Peribacillus sp. FSL E2-0218: one gene and its partner. The protein of the gene in region 2 binds, or shares a complex with, the protein of the main gene of each other region. Links are inferred from orthologs where the notes say so. Each region holds a gene or a part of one and is shown on either strand. Other genes may lie near its edges.

Evidence for each region.
Region 1: the proteins of pcrA (region 2) and uvrB are in contact, whole or in part, in a crystal structure (PDB 7EGT), measured with the Thermus thermophilus proteins. The link is inferred for Peribacillus sp. FSL E2-0218 from one-to-one orthologs. Residues at the interface, in WP_096412145.1 of Thermus thermophilus: His654, Arg656, Phe657, Gln666, Asp668, Glu669, Lys680, Arg681, Leu682, Ser683, Lys685, Tyr686, Ala687; in WP_096411307.1 of Thermus thermophilus: Glu23, Leu25, Arg26, Asp27, Gly28, Glu29, Arg30, Phe31, Arg55, Glu326, Asp327, Phe328, Glu379, Ser382, Gln383, His398, Gly400, Arg401.

The regions. Positions count from the first base shown.
Region 1 is NZ_CP150304.1:4,853,542-4,856,849, forward strand. What follows is about bases 319-3,295. They hold uvrB (excinuclease ABC subunit UvrB), read right to left. Parts: upstream 2,812-3,295; coding sequence 826-2,811; downstream 319-825. Other genes in these bases: uvrA (excinuclease ABC subunit UvrA), read right to left, coding at 319-819; MHI53_RS23555 (CsbA family protein), read right to left, coding at 3,029-3,259. Also shown: more of uvrA, read right to left, coding at 1-318. UniProt on the Escherichia coli protein: The UvrABC repair system catalyzes the recognition and processing of DNA lesions. A damage recognition complex composed of 2 UvrA and 2 UvrB subunits scans DNA for abnormalities.
Region 2 is NZ_CP150304.1:474,883-478,154, reverse strand. Bases 98-3,038 are described here. They hold pcrA (DNA helicase PcrA), read right to left. Parts: upstream 2,721-3,038; coding sequence 474-2,720; downstream 98-473. Other genes in these bases: MHI53_RS02250 (heptaprenylglyceryl phosphate synthase), read right to left, coding at 2,782-3,038; ligA (NAD-dependent DNA ligase LigA), read right to left, coding at 98-369. Outside these bases: more of ligA, read right to left, coding at 1-97; more of MHI53_RS02250, read right to left, coding at 3,039-3,272. UniProt on the Escherichia coli protein: A helicase with DNA-dependent ATPase activity. Unwinds DNA duplexes with 3'-5' polarity. Translocates on single-stranded DNA with 3'-5' polarity. Initiates unwinding more efficiently from a nicked substrate than double-stranded DNA.

The DNA of each region.
Region 1 (3,308 bases), 4.4 Mb from region 2 along the record:
AAACGGGCTATTGAAGGAGAACATCCTTGGTTCCAATTCCTCAATCGAAAACCCGCAATATGGGCAAGCATGATTCTCACTGAACAGCAGTTCTTCCTCACCCATGACGTCAATGATGACCTTGCCTTCACCAAGCTTCAACGCACTTTCCAATGAATCGGCAAGCCTGGCCCTAACGCCCTCTTTAATGACGATCCGGTCGATGATCACTTCGATCGAATGCTTTTTATTTTTTTCCAGTACGATTTCATCACTTAAATCATGCATTTCCCCATTCACACGAATGCGGACATATCCTTGTTTCTTGACTTCCTCCAAGACCTTCGCATGTGTCCCTTTCCTGCCAGAGACTAGCGGGGCCAATACTTGAAGCTTGGTGCGCTCAGGATAATCAAGGATGCGGTCCACCATTTGCTCAATCGTTTGGGAGCTGATTTCTATATTGTGGATCGGACAGGTAGGCCTGCCGACACGTGCATATAACAGCCTTAAATAATCATAGATTTCCGTAACGGTCCCTACGGTTGATCGGGGATTGCGACTGGTCGTTTTCTGGTCTATGGAAATGGCAGGTGATAACCCTTCAATCGCATCGACATCCGGTTTATCCACCTGACCTAAAAATTGACGCGCATAAGCGGACAATGATTCCACATAACGTCTTTGCCCTTCAGCATAAATCGTATCAAAGGCCAAGGAAGACTTTCCAGATCCAGATAATCCAGTAAGGACGACTAGTTTGTCCCTCGGTATCGTGATATCAATATTCTTTAAATTGTTGGCCCTTGCGCCTTTGATCACAATCTTATCCATTGCCATGTTTCGTCACCCTTCCGCTTTTAACTCTAGTAATAAATCACGCAGCTCGGCAGCACGCTCGAAGTCCAGCGCCTTTGCTGCTTCCTTCATTTCTTTTTCCATGCTTTCCATCACTTTTAGGCGCTCTTTTTTCGGGAGCTTCGCAAAGCTTGGCGCAAGATCTTCTTTGTACTCTTCCCCTTCTTCCGCCACATGTGTAGCCCTGATGGAGTCACGGATATCCTTTTGAATGGTCTGCGGCAGGATTCCGTGCACTTCATTATATTGCTCCTGAATTTCACGGCGCCGCTTCGTTTCATTGATGGCAAGCTCCATCGAATTCGTGATGCGGTCCGCATACATGATGACATGCCCGTTGGCATTACGTGCAGCACGGCCCATCGTTTGGATGAGCGACCGCTCCGAGCGAAGGAATCCTTCTTTATCGGCATCGAGGATGGTCACTAACGACACTTCCGGTATATCCAATCCTTCCCTCAAGAGGTTGATTCCGACGAGTACATCATATTTACCCATTCGCAGCTCGCGGATGATTTCTATTCTTTCTAAGGTCTTCACTTCCGAATGAAGGTATTGAACCTTGATGCCGATTTCCTTTAAATAATCCGTCAAGTCTTCGGACATCTTTTTCGTTAAAGTGGTGATCAGGACACGTTCATTCTTTTTGACACGTTCCTGGATTTCACCGATCATGTCATCTATTTGCCCTTCAATTGGACGAACCTCGATGGTTGGGTCAAGCAAACCGGTAGGACGGATGATTTGCTCGACCATTTCAGGTGTATGCTCGAGCTCATATGGTCCCGGTGTCGCGGAAACGAATATCGATTGATGGACCTTTTTCTCGAATTCCTCAAATCTTAGCGGACGGTTATCCTTCGCGGACGGGAGGCGGAAGCCATGATCGACAAGCACCTGCTTCCGTGCCTGGTCCCCATTGAACATGCCCCTGATTTGTGAAAGGGTCACGTGGGACTCATCAACGACCAACAGGAAGTCCTCCGGAAAATAATCGATTAACGTATATGGCGTCGCACCTGCCGGACGGAGCGTCAAATGGCGGGAATAGTTCTCGATCCCTGAACAAAAGCCCATTTCCCGCATCATTTCCAGATCATAACGGGTCCGTTGCTCCAAACGCTGCGCTTCAAGGAGCTTTTCATCTTCCCTTAATTCCTTCAGGCGTTCTTCCAATTCCAGCTCGATATTCTGTATCGCGACTTTCATTTTCTCTTCGCGGGTTACGAAATGGGAAGCAGGAAAAATGGCAATATGTTCGCGCTCACCGGTAATTTCACCGGTCAGTGCATCGACTTCCCGGATCCGGTCAATCTCATCTCCGAAAAACTCGACTCGTACGCAATGTTCATCGCGGGAGGCCGGGAAAATTTCGACCACGTCGCCGCGTACGCGGAAGGTCCCGCGCTGGAAAGCTATGTCATTCCGTTCATATTGAATGTCCACGAGCCTGTGCAGCAGGGCATTCCGGTCCATTTCCATGCCTGTTCTGAGAGAAACGACCATCTCCCGGTATTCTTCCGGGGAGCCGAGCCCATAAATGCAGGATACACTGGCAATGATGATGACATCTTTCCTTTCGAACAAAGACGAAGTGGCCGAGTGGCGAAGTTTATCGATCTCATCATTGATGCTTGCATCTTTTTCGATGAAAGTATCGGTGGATGGGACATAGGCCTCTGGCTGATAGTAATCATAATAGCTTACGAAGTACTCAACGGCATTGTTGGGGAAAAACTCTTTGAACTCACTGTAAAGCTGCCCTGCCAACGTTTTATTGTGGGCAATGACAAGCGTCGGTTTATTGATTTGCTGAATGACATTGGAAACGGTGAACGTTTTCCCTGTTCCCGTCGCCCCCAATAATGTCTGCATGTCCTTTCCTTCTTTGATGCCATCGACAAGCATTTCAATTGCTGCAGGTTGATCTCCTTGAGGAGAGTATTTTGAGACTAACTCAAACTTATCCTTCACCAAGCATAGCCTCCTATTGAAATATTTTTATATGAAAAACGGGATATGTTCCTATCCCTTCTATTTATTCCGGTTTAAGAAAGTATATATACACATTCTACCACAACAAGCTCAAAACAAACCAGCAATAAGCGAACACGCATTCTATTTTTAAGTTAATATCCTTTGTCGCTTCATATGTGAAGACAAGCCGAGTACAAAAAAAGCACCTCTGGTGTCAGGCGCTCTTGGATGTTCGTTTCATCATTCGTTTCGATAGCCAGAATCCAACTGTCAGGGATAATGCATCAACGATGATCAATAAGTTCGTATGTGTATAACCTTTATATGCAGATGCTGTTATCAAGGCAACCGTCAACACAAGACCGACGACATTGTTGTAGGTGACCCTTGAAAAAAGCATGACAAGTAGACAAGGAAGGAAAAGGGCAGAAAGAATTTTAATCATTTTTTCATCTCCTTTGTAAGAGAAAAATAGAGTAATTTCAGTTTAAATG
Region 2 (3,272 bases):
CAGCGTGACGGCAAGTCCATCTATTTTCAATTCACAAACATAGGAAAAATCATCACCTACAGCTTGGCGGACCTTCCTATCGAAATCGCGTAAGTCACTTTCATTGAAAGCATTTCCCAAGCTAAGCATCGGTGTGGAGTGCTCCACTTTTTCGAACATGTCCAAAATCGCTCCGCCGACCCGCTGTGTCGGTGAGTCTTGCGTTTGCAGCTCAGGAAATTTCTCTTCATACTCAATGAGGTCACGGAGCAATCGGTCATATTCGGCATCAGGCACTGACGGCTGGTCCATCACATAATATTCATAACTATATTGGTTCAATAACGTTTGCAGTTCTAGCACTTTCTTCTCTGCAGCTTTTAAGTCCATACGTTCAATCCTTTCTAAAGAAGACTCCACCGCACTTCAATATGGAAGAGCGGTGTCTAAAGTCAGATATCCCTATTCTTTACCAGTATTCGCATAATAATAGCTTAAGCTTTTTCAACTGGTGCAAATTTTGCCAATAGGCGCTTGATGCCAATTGGACTTGGAAATGCAATATCCAATTCCTTTCCTTCGCCTTCCCCTTTGACGCTCACTACGGTTCCTACACCCCACTTCTTATGAGAGGCGCGGTCACCGACAGCCCAGCCAATCTCTTCACCGCCCGTGGCAGATGGTGCAGAAACAGCCCTGCCGAATGCAGGTGCTTTTCTTGTCGCAGCTGAAGAAGTGCTGGCCCTTGCTGAAGAACTGAAAGGGGTTTGCCTTGCCCTTGGAGCCGGCTTCGGTTTCAGGTCTTCAAGCAGCTCCGCCGGTATTTCACCGATGAAACGTGAAACGGGATTCATGCTCGTACGCCCATACAATGTCCGCATTTGGGCATTGCTCATGAATAGCTCATTCTCAGCCCTTGTAATTCCTACATAAGCAAGACGGCGTTCTTCCTCCATTTCCTCTTCATCCATTAGCGAACGGCTATGAGGGAAAACACCTTCCTCAAGTCCCAGTAAAAAGACTACAGGATATTCCAACCCCTTCGCTGAATGTAGCGTCATCAACGTTACCGTATTTGTAGACTCTTCTGCATTCTCATCAAGTTGGTCAATATCGGCCACTAACGCCAGATCTGTTAGAAAGCCAACCAAAGACTTGTCGTCACTGTTGCTTTCGAATGCTTTCGTAACGGATAAAAACTCGTCTATATTTTCAAGCCGGCTTTGTGATTCGATCGTTTTTTCTGCCTGCAGCATCTCTCGGTAACCGGTTTTCTTAATCACTTCTTCCACCAGTTCCGTCACAGATAAGTACTCTTGCTGATTTGTATAGTTCGTGATCAACGTATGGAATTCCCTTGCTGCCTTGGTGGCCTTCCCGCTTATCCCGACCATTTCCACGGATTCAAGAGCTTTATAAATGGAAACATCATATTGGTTTGCATAATCCGCGACTTTATCCATGGAGGTTGCGCCAATTCCGCGTTTTGGTACATTGATCACACGGCGAAGGCTGATATCATCATCAGGATTGGCAATAAGGCGGAGGTAGGCAAGTAAGTCCTTGATCTCTTTACGGTCATAGAACTTGGTGCCTCCGACGATGGCATAATTTATGTTGGATTTGAGCAGAACTTCCTCCATTACACGTGATTGTGCGTTTGTCCTGTAAAGAATCGCTATATCGGAATATTTCCTGCTGCCGTCCTGAACCAGCTCATTGATCTTCCCGGCTACGAACTGCGCTTCACCCTGTTCATTATCCGCACGGTAATAGAATAGCTTATTGCCATCGGCATTCTCGGTCCAGAGATTTTTCGGCTTGCGGTTTTGATTGTTATCGATGACCTTATTCGCCGCTTCCAAAATCTTTTTCGTCGAGCGGTAATTCTGTTCAAGAAAAATCATGTTGGCATTCGGATAATCCTTTTCAAATGAAAGGATATTTGCAATATCCGCACCGCGCCAGCGATAGATCGATTGATCTGAGTCCCCGACGACACAGAGGTTACGGAAGCGTGAAGCCAGTAGTTTAACAAGCATATATTGTGCCCTGTTCGTATCTTGATACTCATCCACATGGATATATTGGAACTTGCGCTGATAGTATTCAAGCACTTCCGGGACAAGTTGGAACAATTGGATCGTCATCATGATCAAGTCATCGAAATCGAGTGCTGAATTTTTCCGCAGCCGTTTTTGATACTCCGTATATACCTCGGCCGTTATTTTAGTGAAGAACTCCGATGCAGTCTTCATATATTCTTCCGGACCGACCAATTCATTTTTCGCTGAACTGATGCTGCCTAATATGGCACGGTAATCATATTTCTTCGTATCCATGTTCCGTTCCTTCATGATCTGCTTGATGACCGATTGCTGATCGGTCGTATCCAATATCGAGAAATTCCTATTATATCCGATTCGATCAATATCCCTGCGCAAAATGCGGACACACATCGAGTGGAACGTCGAAATCCAGATATCCTCCGAGGCACCGCCCAGAATGGCGCGAATCCTCTCTTTCATCTCACGTGCCGCTTTATTGGTGAACGTAATGGCAAGGATATTCCAAGGTGCTATTTCCTTCTCGACCATCAAGTAAGCTATCCGGTGAGTCAGCACACGCGTCTTTCCACTGCCAGCTCCAGCCATGATCAAAAGTGGACCATCTGTGGATTTCACTGCTTTTTGTTGCTGTTGGTTCAAACCTGTTAGTAATTTTTCCGCTAAATATTGCATTATCACACCGCCTATACGAACATTCGTTTTCGTTTTAGTATACTACATTTATTCCGTTTTTTCATTTAACTGCTGAAACTGTGGCAAGTGCCACCTTCAAATCCTCATAAATCACATTACCGACAACGATGACATCCGCAAACTGCGCCATCTCTTTTGCCTGTGCAACCGACTTTATTCCGCCGCCATAAAATAAGACGGTATTGTCCAAGTTCTCTTTGGCAGCTTCCACCATCTGGACATTTCCATAAGCCCCGCTATATTCCAGGTAAAAAATCGGCAAGTTGAACATCTTTTCGGCCATCATTGCGTAAGCCCCCACATCATCCAGATCCAGATCAGTATCGGCTTTCGTCAATTGCGCCGCTTTACAATCAGGATTCAGGATGCAATAGCCTTCAACGAAAATCTCATCCCAATTCAACAAATATCCGTATTCTTTAACTGCTTGCTGATGCAGCTTCATCATCCAATCGGGGTTGGAGCTATTGAGGACACTCGGAATGAAATATAAATCGAAGCCAGGCGTCACCGTTTCAACAGAAGAAATCT